2 regions of the Chryseobacterium bernardetii genome follow, and region 1 is predicted to be linked to the other one. Evidence: riboswitches for the same ligand, from Rfam matches in the RefSeq annotation. Region 1 holds a riboswitch; the other holds the start of a gene.

Region 1 (6,265 bases):
CCCATAAGACTTCACCGGATATCTTCGTTAATGTAGGGATCCTGAATGTAAGTTTAACGAACCCTGCGGCCAACAGCCTTACAACAGTTCCTGTTGGAAATTCAATTAATATTACAGCAACAACAAATGTTAATGCTACTTTTCAGCTTAAGGCAAACGGAACAGTAGTAAATTCTACTTCTACACCATCTCAGTCTTATTCTTATAATTATACGGTTTCACAGGATGCCAATATGGAACTGATTGCCACAGAGGGAAGCAACTCTAAAAATTTAGCATTTATTCTGCAGATTCCACGAAATGTAGTTTCAGAACCGGTTCCGAATTGGATTAAGCAGGGAATCAATTATGATCCTACAGATCCTACTAAGATTGGGCTTGCCTTGTATGCTCCTCATAAAAATTTTGTTCACGTCATCGGAAGCTTCAATAACTGGACAGTAAATGACACTTATCTGATGAAAAAAGATACTACGAATCCGGATCTCTATTGGATAGAACTGAATGGATTAACTCCGCAGCAGCTATATACATTTCAATACAGAACTAATGATCTGAGAAAAGTGGCTGATCCTTATTCGCCTCAGATTTTATCTTCTTATGATGACCAATGGATTTCCTCTTCCACTTACCCGAATCTTCCTGCATTTCCGGCCGGGCAGGGTTTTGAGGTTTCAACATTCAAAACAGGGCAAACTCCTTACAATTGGCAGGTAACTAATTTCCAGAGACCTGCAAAAGAAGATCTTGTGGTATATGAACTTTTGTTAAGAGATTTTACACAGGAGAAAAACTGGCAGTCTTTGATCAATAAAATTTCTTATTTAAAAAATCTGAAGATCAATGCTATTGAGTTACTGCCCATCATGGAGTTTGACGGAAACCTTTCCTGGGGATATAATACATCTTTCCATTATGCTTTAGATAAGGCCTATGGAACCCCTGAAAAATTTAAAGAATTTGTTGATCTGTGCCATCAGAATGGTATTGCTGTTATTTTAGATGTAGCTTTTAACCATGCAACAGGACGTTCTCCTCTGGTACGGCTTTGGAATATTGATCCCGATGGAGATGGTTATGGAGATGTAGCTCCGGATAATCCTTATTTCAATCAGGTTCCTAAACATTCATACAATGTGTTTAATGATTTTAACCATTCCAGCCTTTCAACTCAATATTACGTTGAAAGGTGCCTGCAGCAATGGCTGAAAGAGTATCGAATTGACGGTTTCCGTTGGGATTTGACAAAAGGATTCACACAAAACTGTTCTGAAAATGATGAAAACTGTACCAATGCTTATCAGCAGGACAGGGTAGACATTCTGAAGCAGTATGCAGACAAACAATGGGCGCTGGATCCGGATTCTTATATGATCTTTGAACACCTCGGAACTGATGCCGAAGAGCAGCAATGGGCAAATTACAGAGTAGCAGAAGGCAAAGGAGTGATGCTTTGGAATAAACAGACAGAGCCTTACAATCAGAATACAATGGGGTATAAGGAAAACAGTAACTATGACCGTATGAATCACAGCCTTCATGGATTTACCGGAATGCGTGCTGTAGGATATGGTGAAAGCCATGATGAAGAAAGACTGATGTTTAAAAACCTTGCGTATGGAGCTGTTAATGGAAGTTATAGCGTAAAGAATCTGAATACAGCGTTGGAAAGAATGAAAACATTTGGTGCTACATTCTTTACCATTCCCGGTCCGAAAATGATCTGGCAGTTTGGGGAGCTGGGTTACGATTTCAGTATCAACAGATGTGCAGATGGAAGCATCAACAACGGCTGCAGAACCGATGAAAAACCTGTAGCTTTTACATTAGGATATGATATTGATGCCAGCAGAAAGGCTGTTTATGATACATGGGCAAAAATTATTGATATCAGAAATACCAATCCGGTATTCAAGTCAAAGACTTACACCATAGAATCAAACAACCTGGCCAACGATCCTGATGGATTGGTTACAAGAATTTATGTATATGACAGTACAATCAACGGAATGAAAAACGTTGTCGTTCTTGCAAATTATTCTACTTCTGCCCAAAATGTTGTGCCTTATTTCCCTTACACTGGCCAATGGAAAAATCTGATGGATGATACGGTAACTAATATTAGCTCTACTATTGCTCCGATTACCTTACAACCGGGAGAATTCAGGATTTTCGGAAATTTTGCCGGAGCTTTGTCTGTTTCAGATGTAAATGCAGGAAATAAATTATCTCTTCAGATTTCAGACAATCCCATAAAAAACGGTGCTGTAAAACTGATTTTTAATAAAGTAAAAAACGGGGAAATTATGATCTTCGATATGAGCGGTAAAAAACTGAATTCATTTAAACTGGATAAAGAAAACGGAAGCTACGAACTGAAGGTAAATTATCCACCGGGAACTTATCTGGTGCATCTGAAATCCGAAACCGGAATAGCTATCCAGAAGATGATCGTAAAATAAATACAAGGGCAAATTGGCGGGTTAGCTGATTTGCCTTTTTTCTGATCATGATAATTCACTTTTTGCATATTTGAAAAATAAGTCTACCTTTGCACTAGATTTATCAAGAAAGGTGGAGGGATTTGGCCCAATGAAACCTTAGCAACCAACACAATTCCAGAGGTGTAAAGGTGCTAATTCCAACCCAATGGGGGAGATAAGTGAAGTCAATATTTCTTATATGAATTCCATTTCTTGAAGTCTTGTATATCTGCAGAAAGCTCTGCGGGAGAATATTATTAATTGGCAAGAACAAAGATGAAGAAATTAAGTACAGCTGTATTACTGTTAGGGACAATTCTGGGCGCTGCGCAGGAGCAGGCGGAAAAAGGAAAACAGATTGAAGACATTATTATCGTTGGAAACCGGAACGTTAAAAGAACAAAATTGGAAACACCGGTTCCTGTGGACGTTATCAATATCGATAAGGTTCAAAGATCATCACCGCAAATGACGGCTCAGGATCTTTTGAACTATGTTATTCCCTCATTTAATTCCGTAAGACAGTCTGCTTCTGACGGAACAGAGCACATTGATCCGGTGACATTAAGAGGAATGGGTCCGGACCAGGTTTTAGTGTTGCTTAACGGAAAAAGAAGACATACCACTTCCCTGGTAAACTATCAGAATACGGTAGGAAACGGATCGGTAGGAACAGATTTGAGTACCATTCCTGTCATTGCCATTGAAAAAATTGAAGTGTTAAGAGACGGTGCAGCAGCACAATATGGTTCTGATGCTATTGCAGGAGTTATCAATATTATTCTGAAAAAGAACGCAGGAGCTTCCGCAAGTTTAACCTATGGATTAAGTGGAAGGAATGATGGGGATACCTACCAGGCAGGAGTCAATTACGGAACTTCTTTAGGTAAAAATGAAGGTTTTATCAACCTTTCATTACAGTTAAGCCACAGAGGAAAAACAACCAGAACCCAACATCACGACCTTGATATTTTCGGAGACAATTTCGCCTATGAATTTGCAGGAGATGCTGAGGCTGTAAAAGCTGCCAGAGCTGCAGATGATGCGAAGATTCAAGAAAGAGGATTAACAAGAGATGATTTCAATTTCCAGATTGGAGACGCGCAAATCAGACAAGGACAATTATTTTTCAATTCAGAATATCCTTTGAATGATAACTTTAAATTCTACTCTTTTGGAGGATTCAGCATTAAAGAAGGAAAAGGATATGGTTTCAGAAGACTTCCCAGTGAAAGTTTTAACGTTGTAAAAGAAATCTATCCCAACGGATTTCAGGCAGTCTTAAATTCTCAGATCTATGATATCTCCTACGTTGTTGGAACAAAATATAATGTAAATGATTGGCTGATTGATCTAAGTAATACCTTTGGCAGTAATACTTTCAATTATAACGTAAGCAATACCAATAACGCTTCTCTGGGAGTAAAATCACCCACCCGTTTTTATGCTGGTGCGCACAGTTTCTTACAGAATACCGTTAATCTTGATGTTTCAAAAAAGATAAAGAACTTCAATATTGCATTCGGAGGAGAATTCAGATTTGAACAATATCAGATCAAAGCTGGGGACGAGGCTTCTTATACTCAATATGACGAGAACGGAAATGTGGCAACAAAGGATTCTAAAGTGATTGGAGCCGGCGGTTCGCAATCTTTTATAGGTTTTTCGCCGGATAATGCTTTGAAAAAAGACAGACATTCAACAGCCGTATATGCTGACCTTTCCTATGATTTAGATAAAAAACTGAATATTGATGCCGCTGCCAGATTTGAAAACTACTCAGACTTTGGAAGCACTCTCAATGGAAAACTAGCCATCAGGTATGAATTTGTAAAAAATTATGCAGTAAGAGCAGCAGTTGGGACAGGATTCAGGGCGCCATCGCTTCAGCAGCAGTATTTTAATAACTCTTTTGCAGATATTTCTACTTCAGGAGAGGGAATTGTAAGAAAAGGAATCTTTAATAATGACAGTCAGGCTGCACAGGTTCTTGGATTTGATAAATTAAAGCAGGAAACATCCGTTAATGGAAGCGCAGGATTTACTTTACAGCCTGTTAAAGGACTTTTTATTACCGTAGATGGATATATCATTAAAGTAAAAGACAGAATTGTCATTACCAGCAATATCACAGATGAGCAATTATCAGACCCTAAAGTAGTAGGAGAAGGAAATGCAGTGGAAAGCGGCAGATTTTTTGCCAATGCCATTGATACCGAAACAAAAGGAATAGATGTAGTAGTTTCCTATGATTGGAGGCTGGCTGGCGGAAACTTAAATATCAACCTTGCCGGAAACTATACGGAAACAAAAATTACAGATTTTCACTTCCCGGACAATATAAAAACTCCGCAGAAAGAATTCTTTGGCCCGGATCAGATCAATATTATCGAAACCCTTTCTCCTAAAGCAAAAGCATCATTGGGGCTTACGTATGGAATAGGAAAATTCAGTTTTCTCGTGAGAAATACCTATTTTGGTAAAGTAATCAGAGACGGTTATCCTTTCGGAGAAGTTCAGGAGTTTGCTCCAAAAGTGGTTACTGATATTAGTGTAGGATATGATATCACAAAAAATATCAACTTTACAGTAGGTGCCAACAACGTATTTGATGTATTCCCTGATCTTCAGATCTATAAAAATTCATATTATGGAGTATTTAAATATGCGCCGGTTCAGATGGGAACATTGGGAAGCTATTTCTTTGGAAGGCTTAATTTTAATTTTTAATGAATAAATGAGTACTGCTTCGCATCAGATCGGCTGGAAAACAGCGGCCGCTATTGTAGTTTCCAATATGATAGGAACAGGGATTTTTACAACTCTGGGATTTCAGTTATCCGATATTACCAATACCTACAGTATTTTCCTGTTATGGGTAATTGGAGGAATTTTAGCTCTGTTCGGTGCTTTCTGCTATGCAGAATTAGGTTCCCATTTTAAAGGAAACGGTGGTGATTTTATCTATCTTAAAGAAACTTATCATCCTTTATTCGGATATCTGATAAGCTGGATTTCCCTGATTATTGGGTTTTCTTCACCTGTAGCTCTGGCAGCCCTGGCTATGTCGAAATATCTTTCTGTATTTGATTACTCATTTGGAAGTGGTTTTGCCATTGCAGCTATATTTTTGGTGGCGATTACCTTATCATTCAGCTTAAAGACTTCCAGCAGGTTTCATAACTTTTTTACATTCATCAAAATCGCCTTTATTATTGTTTTGGTAACTCTGGGAGTTGGATTATCAGAATCCCCACAAATAGGAAACAGCCTGAACTTCAGTAACAGCTGGCAGAACGAAATGATGCTTCCTGCCTTTGCTACTTCGTTGGTTTTCGTTACCTATTCCTATACCGGATGGAATTCAGCATCTTATATCGCCGGGGAAATAAAGGATGTTCAGAAGAATCTCCCTAAATCACTGATTATAGGAACTGTTTTTGTGACGGTAAGTTATATTCTTGTCAACTATATTATGCTGAAACATGCTCCGGTAAGCCAATTGGCAGGAAAAGAAGATGTAATGGGAGAGGCTGCGGTGAATATGCTGGGGCTTTCTTTCGGGAAAATTGTGAATATTTTTATCGCATTACAGCTCATTGCTACCATCAGTGGATATCTGTGGGTAGGATCAAGGCTTACACAAGCCTTTGCAAAAGATACCCGCATCTGGAAACCACTTTCTGTTGGGAATAAAAAAGGAATCCCGGTGAGAGCCATTTTTGCCCATGCAGTGATTGCCACCATAATTATTTTAACAGGCAGTTTTAAGGAGATCTTTG
Region 2 (6,265 bases), 780 kb from region 1:
TCCAGATATAGGAATTGGCTCCTATGAAATCAAAAATATGCAATACCACACCATTCAGTCTTTTGCTTTTAAAGATGTTGTTGTGGGCTGCTTCATGGATCAGATTTAAATAAATTAAAACCAAAGAAATTCCCATTAAAATAAAACTCAGGATATAGATCCAATGTTTGTCTGCATTAAAGACTGCAAAGAAATATAAACCTAAATAGATCAATGGGAGAATTACCGCTTTGATCTGAATATAAACATCCCTGTTTTCAGAAATAGCTTCTACCCGCTGGTTTACTTTCTTTCTCAGTTCATTAAACAATCTGGCATCATCTGAATCTTTTAAGTAACTCGGCTTTTCCATTACATTAAATTTTGTGGTTTATTTAAAGATAATATTTATAACCCAGCCTTCATTCTTGATTTTAATTAAAAAAATCTATCTAATCAGACAAATTCCTTCAATTTTCTTGGTTCATATTTTTCTACCAGCTCTGCAATGGCTTTAATGTGTTCCGGTGTAGTACCGCAACAGCCACCGATAATATTAATCAATCCTTTTTCTGCATATTCTTTGATCTGTCTGGCCATATCTTCCGGCGTTTCATCATATTTTCCGAAAGCGTTCGGTAAACCGGCGTTCGGATAAGCTGAAACATAGAATTCTGAATTATGAGCCAGTGTTTCCAGATAAGGAGTTAACTGGTTTGCTCCTAAAGCGCAGTTAAAGCCAACACTTAATAAATTCAGATGGGAAACAGAGATCAAAAAGGCTTCTGCAGTCTGCCCGCTCAGTGTTCTTCCGGAAGCATCTGTAATGGTTCCTGAAACCATGATCGGGATTTTAATACCTCTTTCTTCCTGAAGTTCATCAATGGCAAACAGAGCTGCTTTCGCATTCAGTGTATCAAATATGGTTTCTACCAATAAGATATCTGAGCCTCCGTCTAATAAGGCTTCACATTGCTGCTTGTAAGCAACTCTCAGTTCTTCAAAAGTAATGGCTCTGTATCCAGGGTCATTTACATCAGGGCTTAAGCTTGCAGTTCTGTTGGTTGGGCCAATTGACCCTGCTACAAATCTAGGTTTATCCGCATTTTTTGCTGTGTATTCATCACAGGCTTTTCTGGCAATTCTTGCGGACTCATAGTTCAGCTCATACACCAGTTCTTCCATGTGATAATCTGCCATCGCAATGGTAGTTCCGGAGAATGTATTGGTTTCAATGATATCGGCCCCTGCTTCCAGGTATTTTTTATGTACTTCTTCAATTGCTTGGGGCTGTGTTAAAGAAAGCAAATCATTGTTTCCTTTTACCGGATATTCCCAGTCTTTGAAACGTTCGCCACGGTAATCTTCTTCTTCGAATTTATAACGCTGAAGCATGGTTCCCATAGCGCCATCCAGGACCAGGATGCGTTCTTTTAAGGCTTTGTTTAGTGATTCTATATTTGTCATCTCTTTTATAGTTGTTGAGTGAGACTGATATGGTTTGGGACTGATAGGAAGTTGATAATACTTCCTTCTATCTTGATTAAACCGCCTCGTTGGAGCTCTTCGTGATTAATCTAAGGCTTGTTTTAAGTCTGCAATAATGTCGTCTACGTTTTCCAAGCCTACTGAACAACGAACTAAACCTGCTGTAATTCCTACTTCGTTTCTTTCTTCGTCTGACAGTTTGGAATGCGTTGTAGATGCCGGATGGGTAACAATCGTTCTTGTATCCCCTAAGTTTGCCGAGAGTGAACACATTTTAATCTTATCCAAGAAACTTCTTCCGCCTTCTATTCCGCCTTTTATTTCAAAGGCAACGATATTTCCTCCAAGCTTCATCTGCTTTTTGGCTACCTCATAGTTCGGATGGGACTTCAGGAACGGATATTTTACCAGTTCCACATTAGGGTGGTTTTCTAAAAACTCTGCTACTTTCAGAGCATTCTCGCAGTGCTTTTCAACACGTATAGCCAATGTCTCCAGACTTTTCGATAATACCCATGCATTAAAAGGAGACAACGCCGGCCCTGTATTTCTTGCGAAAAGATAGATTTCTCTGATCAGGTCTTCTTTTCCTACTGCAATTCCGCCTAATACTCTTCCCTGCCCGTCAATCAACTTCGTTGCAGAATGTACAACAACATCCGCACCATATTTGATCGGTTGCTGAAGATAAGGTGTTGCAAAACAGTTATCTACAATAAAGATCAGGTTATGCTTTTTAGCAATCTGTCCGAAAAACTCCAGATCCAGAATTTCAATAGCCGGATTGGTAGGGGTTTCAAGATATAGGATCTTTGTATTCGGTTTTATATATTGCTCTACGTTCTCTGCATCTTCTGCTTTGAAATAGGTAGTTTCAATATTCCACTTTGGGAAATATTTTGTGAATAACGTGTGAGTAGATCCAAAAACCGACTGGCAGCTTACGATATGGTCTCCTGCACTTAGCAGAGCGGCAAATGTAGAATAAATGGCAGCCATTCCTGTTGCAAAGGCATATCCAGCTTCTGCACCTTCCATTTTTGCGATCTTCTCAGTAAACTCAGATACATTTGGGTTTGAGAAACGGCTGTACAGGTTTTTAGGTTTTTCTTCAGCAAAGCTTGCTCTCATATCTTCAGCATCCTGAAAAATAAAACTGGATGTAAGATATAACGGTGTGGAATGTTCATCAAACTGAGATCTCTCAGTCTGGGTTCTTATTGCTGATGTTTCGAAATTTTCCATATAGTTTTAATTTGTCAATTTACCAATGTATCAATCTAACAGTATAACAATGAGATTTCTCGCTTTGTTCAGAATAACAATTAAGAACATTAGCAAACTATTACATTGTTAGATTGTTACATTCATTTTATTTAGTTTCACTTAGTCTTAAAATATCACCGAATACTCCTCTTGCAGTTACCTGGGCTCCGGCTCCGGCCCCCATGATCACGATTGGGTTTTCACCGTAACTTTCTGTGTAGATCTCAAAGATAGAGTCTGAACCTTTCAACTGTCCTAAAGCCGAACTTCCCGGTACAGAAACCAGTTTTACATCAAGCTGTCCTTTTTCTTCCTGTAAATTTCCGTGGAGATCTCCTACGTAACGTAATACATGGCCAGGTTCCTGGCTTTCTTTGATCTTCTGGTATTCCTCATCAAGCTCATCTAATCTTGAAAGGAATTCTGATTTTGAAACTGATAATAAATTTTCCGGAACCAGATTCTGAATATTAATATCTTCAAATTCGTTGATTAGGTCTAATTCTCTTGCCAGAATCAATAGCTTTCTGGCTACATCATTTCCTGACAGATCTTCTCTCGGATCCGGTTCTGTATACCCTTTTTCCAGAGCTTCATTGATAATTGTGGAAAACTTATCGTCTCTTAAGGAAAAATTGTTGAAAACATAACTCAAGGTTCCGGAGAACACTCCTTTGATTCTTGTGATATTTTCTCCTGAAAGGTGCAATAATTTGATGGTATCAATTAACGGAAGACCGGCTCCAACATTGGTTTCATATAAATATCGTCTGTTATTTTTGCTCAACGTATATCTTAGTTTTCTATATTCTTCGATGGGAAGAGTGTTGAAAATTTTGTTAGAAGAAACCAGATCAAATCCGTTTTCTGCTAATGCATGATAGTTTTTCACAAAATCTTTGCTTGCCGTGTTATCTACAACAATGAGGTTTTCCAATTGATTTTCATTGGAGAAGTTGATTAACTCCTCAACATTGGATGGCTTATCTGCTGTTAAAACTTCATCTGTCCAATGATTATCAAACCCTTTTTTATTGAATGCTATTTTCTTTGAATTGGCTACAGCAACTACTTTAAGGTCTATTTTTTTACGTCTCTTAATTTCTTCTGAAGATTCAAGAACCTGCTCAATTAATGTTTTACCAACATTTCCATGACCGATAATGGCCAGATGAACGGTCTTCGGCTTTTTGAAGATCTCAGATTCTATGATGTTTTTTGTTTTTTCATCCTGCGAAGAAGTGACTACGATGTTTACCCTGTTCTCACCGGCCACCTGGTTTAAAAGCAATGGGAAAACATTGTTTCTCGCCAGCTCTGCAAAGATTTTATTGGAATCTTCTGCTACAAAACCAATCACAGAAACATTGTTAATACTGTATATTTGGGATACTTTTCCTGATTTTCTTTCTGCTTCAAATTCATCAATAAGACAAGCTACCGCTTTTTCAGCATCATTTTCGTGAACCAAGATAGAAATTCCGTTTTCTATAGCTTGCTGGGAGATTACCCCCACACTGATACGGGCTAAAGTAAGCGCTTTAAAAATTCGTCCGTCAATTCCGATTTCCCCTAAGAAATCTTCTCCTTCAAATTTGACAATTGATCTGTTCTTCAAAAATTTTATTTCGTTAGCATTTTTCATTTCTATATAAAATGTTTTTTATGATATTATTTAATTGTTGATATTCCATTAGGAAGGCATCATGCCCGTGTATAGATTGGATCTCGTGATAAGAGATATTCTCCTTTTTCTTTTTCAGCTTTTCAAAACACATCCGGATTTCAGAAGCCGGGAAGAATAAATCTGTATCTACGGAGATCATGTGCATTCGTGCTTCTATCCTCTCCAGATCTGTTTCATCGGCATTAATATTCATCAGCAGGTGATTCATCAGCCTGTACGCATTTAAACTAAATCTTTCGTTTAATGCATTGCCGTGATAAATCAGCCAGTCTTCAGATTTCAGGCGCTGTTTTTCCTGGCTGTACTTATTTTGAAATCTTTCATTGAGTGATTCCGGAGTTCTATAACACAGCATAGCGTGGATTCTTGCTTTTTGTAATGGTTCATCTTTATGATTCAACAAAAATTTCTGAACCAGGCATTGCGCGTGTAACCAATCATGGGTTCTGTAATCGCAGGCAATAGGAATAAAAATTTCTGCCAGTTTGGGTTGTTTTGCCAGCATTTCCCATCCAATTCCGCCCCCCAGAGAACCTCCAATAATGGCGTATAGATTTGTAATATGTAAAGCTTCCAATCCTTTCAGAAATATATTGGCAATATCTGAAGGGGTGAAGTCTTCATAGTCTTCAATTAAAAAATGATCATAACCGTTTCCGGGAATGTTGAAACATAGAACCGTATATTTATTGGTATCAACAATCTGATTTTCGCCTACCAATTGCTTCCACCAGCCTTTTTCTCCGGACACCGTTGAGTTTCCGGTAAGGGCGTGGTTGATCAGGATGACAGGAGCTGTAAACAGGTCTTTCCCGAAAAGCTCATAACTTAACGGGATATTGTATTCCTTTTGGGAATTTGTTTGATACGAAAGATTAATATAGTTTAGTTCTGCTTTCAATTCTATTATATTTTAATACAATTGAAAATGCCATAAGAAATGGCTGAAAAGAACTTCAGTAAGTTATCTGTCCAAAATAATTTTGGTAGAACGTAGCACCTTCTTTGCTTGCACAAAGGGTTGCTAAGGTTTCATAGGGTCTAATCCCTCAACCTTTCTTGATAACATTTTCAATATTTGAATGAACGAATGGTGCAAAGGTAGTTCTTTTCTTTTAAAATCAAAAAAAAATTAATTTAATATTTAAAAAAGCCCTTAAACACAAGTATTTCAAGACTATATTAATTATTCTTCAGATAAAAGGAATTGGAATTATTTTCCAAAAAAACTAACTTCGTATTGAAAAATGATGCTATATGATCGCCGAAAAAGAAAGATTACAAGATACCAAATGGAAAAACTGGGGACCTTATGTAAGCAACCGGCAATGGGGAAATGTACGGGAAGATTACAGCCCAAACGGAAATGCATGGAACTATACCAATCATAATAATGCGGAAAGCTATGCCTACCGTTGGGGAGAGGAAGGTATTGCAGGAATTTCGGATGTAAAGCAGCTCTTCTGCTTTGCTCTTTCGTTCTGGAATAAAAAGGACAAAATTGTTAAAGAGCGTTTCTTTGGGTTGAGCAATCCGCAGGGAAACCATGGTGAAGATATTAAAGAAATTTTCTATTATCTGGATAATACACCTACTCATAGTTATATGAAAATGGTGTACAAATATCCGATTAATGAATTCCCGTATGACGAGCTTGTTGCAGAAAATGGCAGACGGAGCAAACAGGAGCCTGAATATGAGATTTTTGATACCGGAATTTTTGATAATGATGCTTATTTTGATATTTTCATTGAATACTGTAAAGCAGATCACAATGATATCCTGGTAAGAGTAACTGTTTGTAACCGAAGCCAGCAGGAAGCTCCGATTGTGGTAGCCCCCACA

What was found. A riboswitch is a leader RNA that binds a small molecule or an ion and turns the genes downstream of it on or off. The one in region 1 is predicted to bind S-adenosylmethionine.
Region 2: it holds a riboswitch for S-adenosylmethionine, as region 1 does, so the genes downstream of both, EG339_RS24750 (alpha/beta fold hydrolase) here and EG339_RS04565 (TonB-dependent receptor plug domain-containing protein) in region 1, are expected to answer to the same signal.

What each region holds. Positions count from the first base shown of each region.
Region 1 is NZ_CP033932.1:973,383-979,647, reverse strand. Features, by position in the region: gene EG339_RS04570 (alpha-amylase family glycosyl hydrolase) at 1-2,462, shown strand, start outside; SAM riboswitch class I at 2,560-2,665, shown strand; gene EG339_RS04565 (TonB-dependent receptor plug domain-containing protein) at 2,760-5,213, shown strand; gene EG339_RS04560 (APC family permease) at 5,221-6,265, shown strand, end outside.
Region 2 is NZ_CP033932.1:1,753,876-1,760,140, reverse strand. Features, by position in the region: gene EG339_RS08140 (fatty acid desaturase family protein) at 1-352, opposite strand, end outside; gene EG339_RS08135 (homocysteine S-methyltransferase family protein) at 436-1,446, opposite strand; gene EG339_RS08130 (O-succinylhomoserine sulfhydrylase) at 1,552-2,712, opposite strand; gene EG339_RS24755 (ACT domain-containing protein) at 2,840-4,378, opposite strand; gene EG339_RS24750 (alpha/beta fold hydrolase) at 4,365-5,321, opposite strand; SAM riboswitch class I at 5,382-5,489, opposite strand; gene EG339_RS08115 (MGH1-like glycoside hydrolase domain-containing protein) at 5,678-6,265, shown strand, end outside.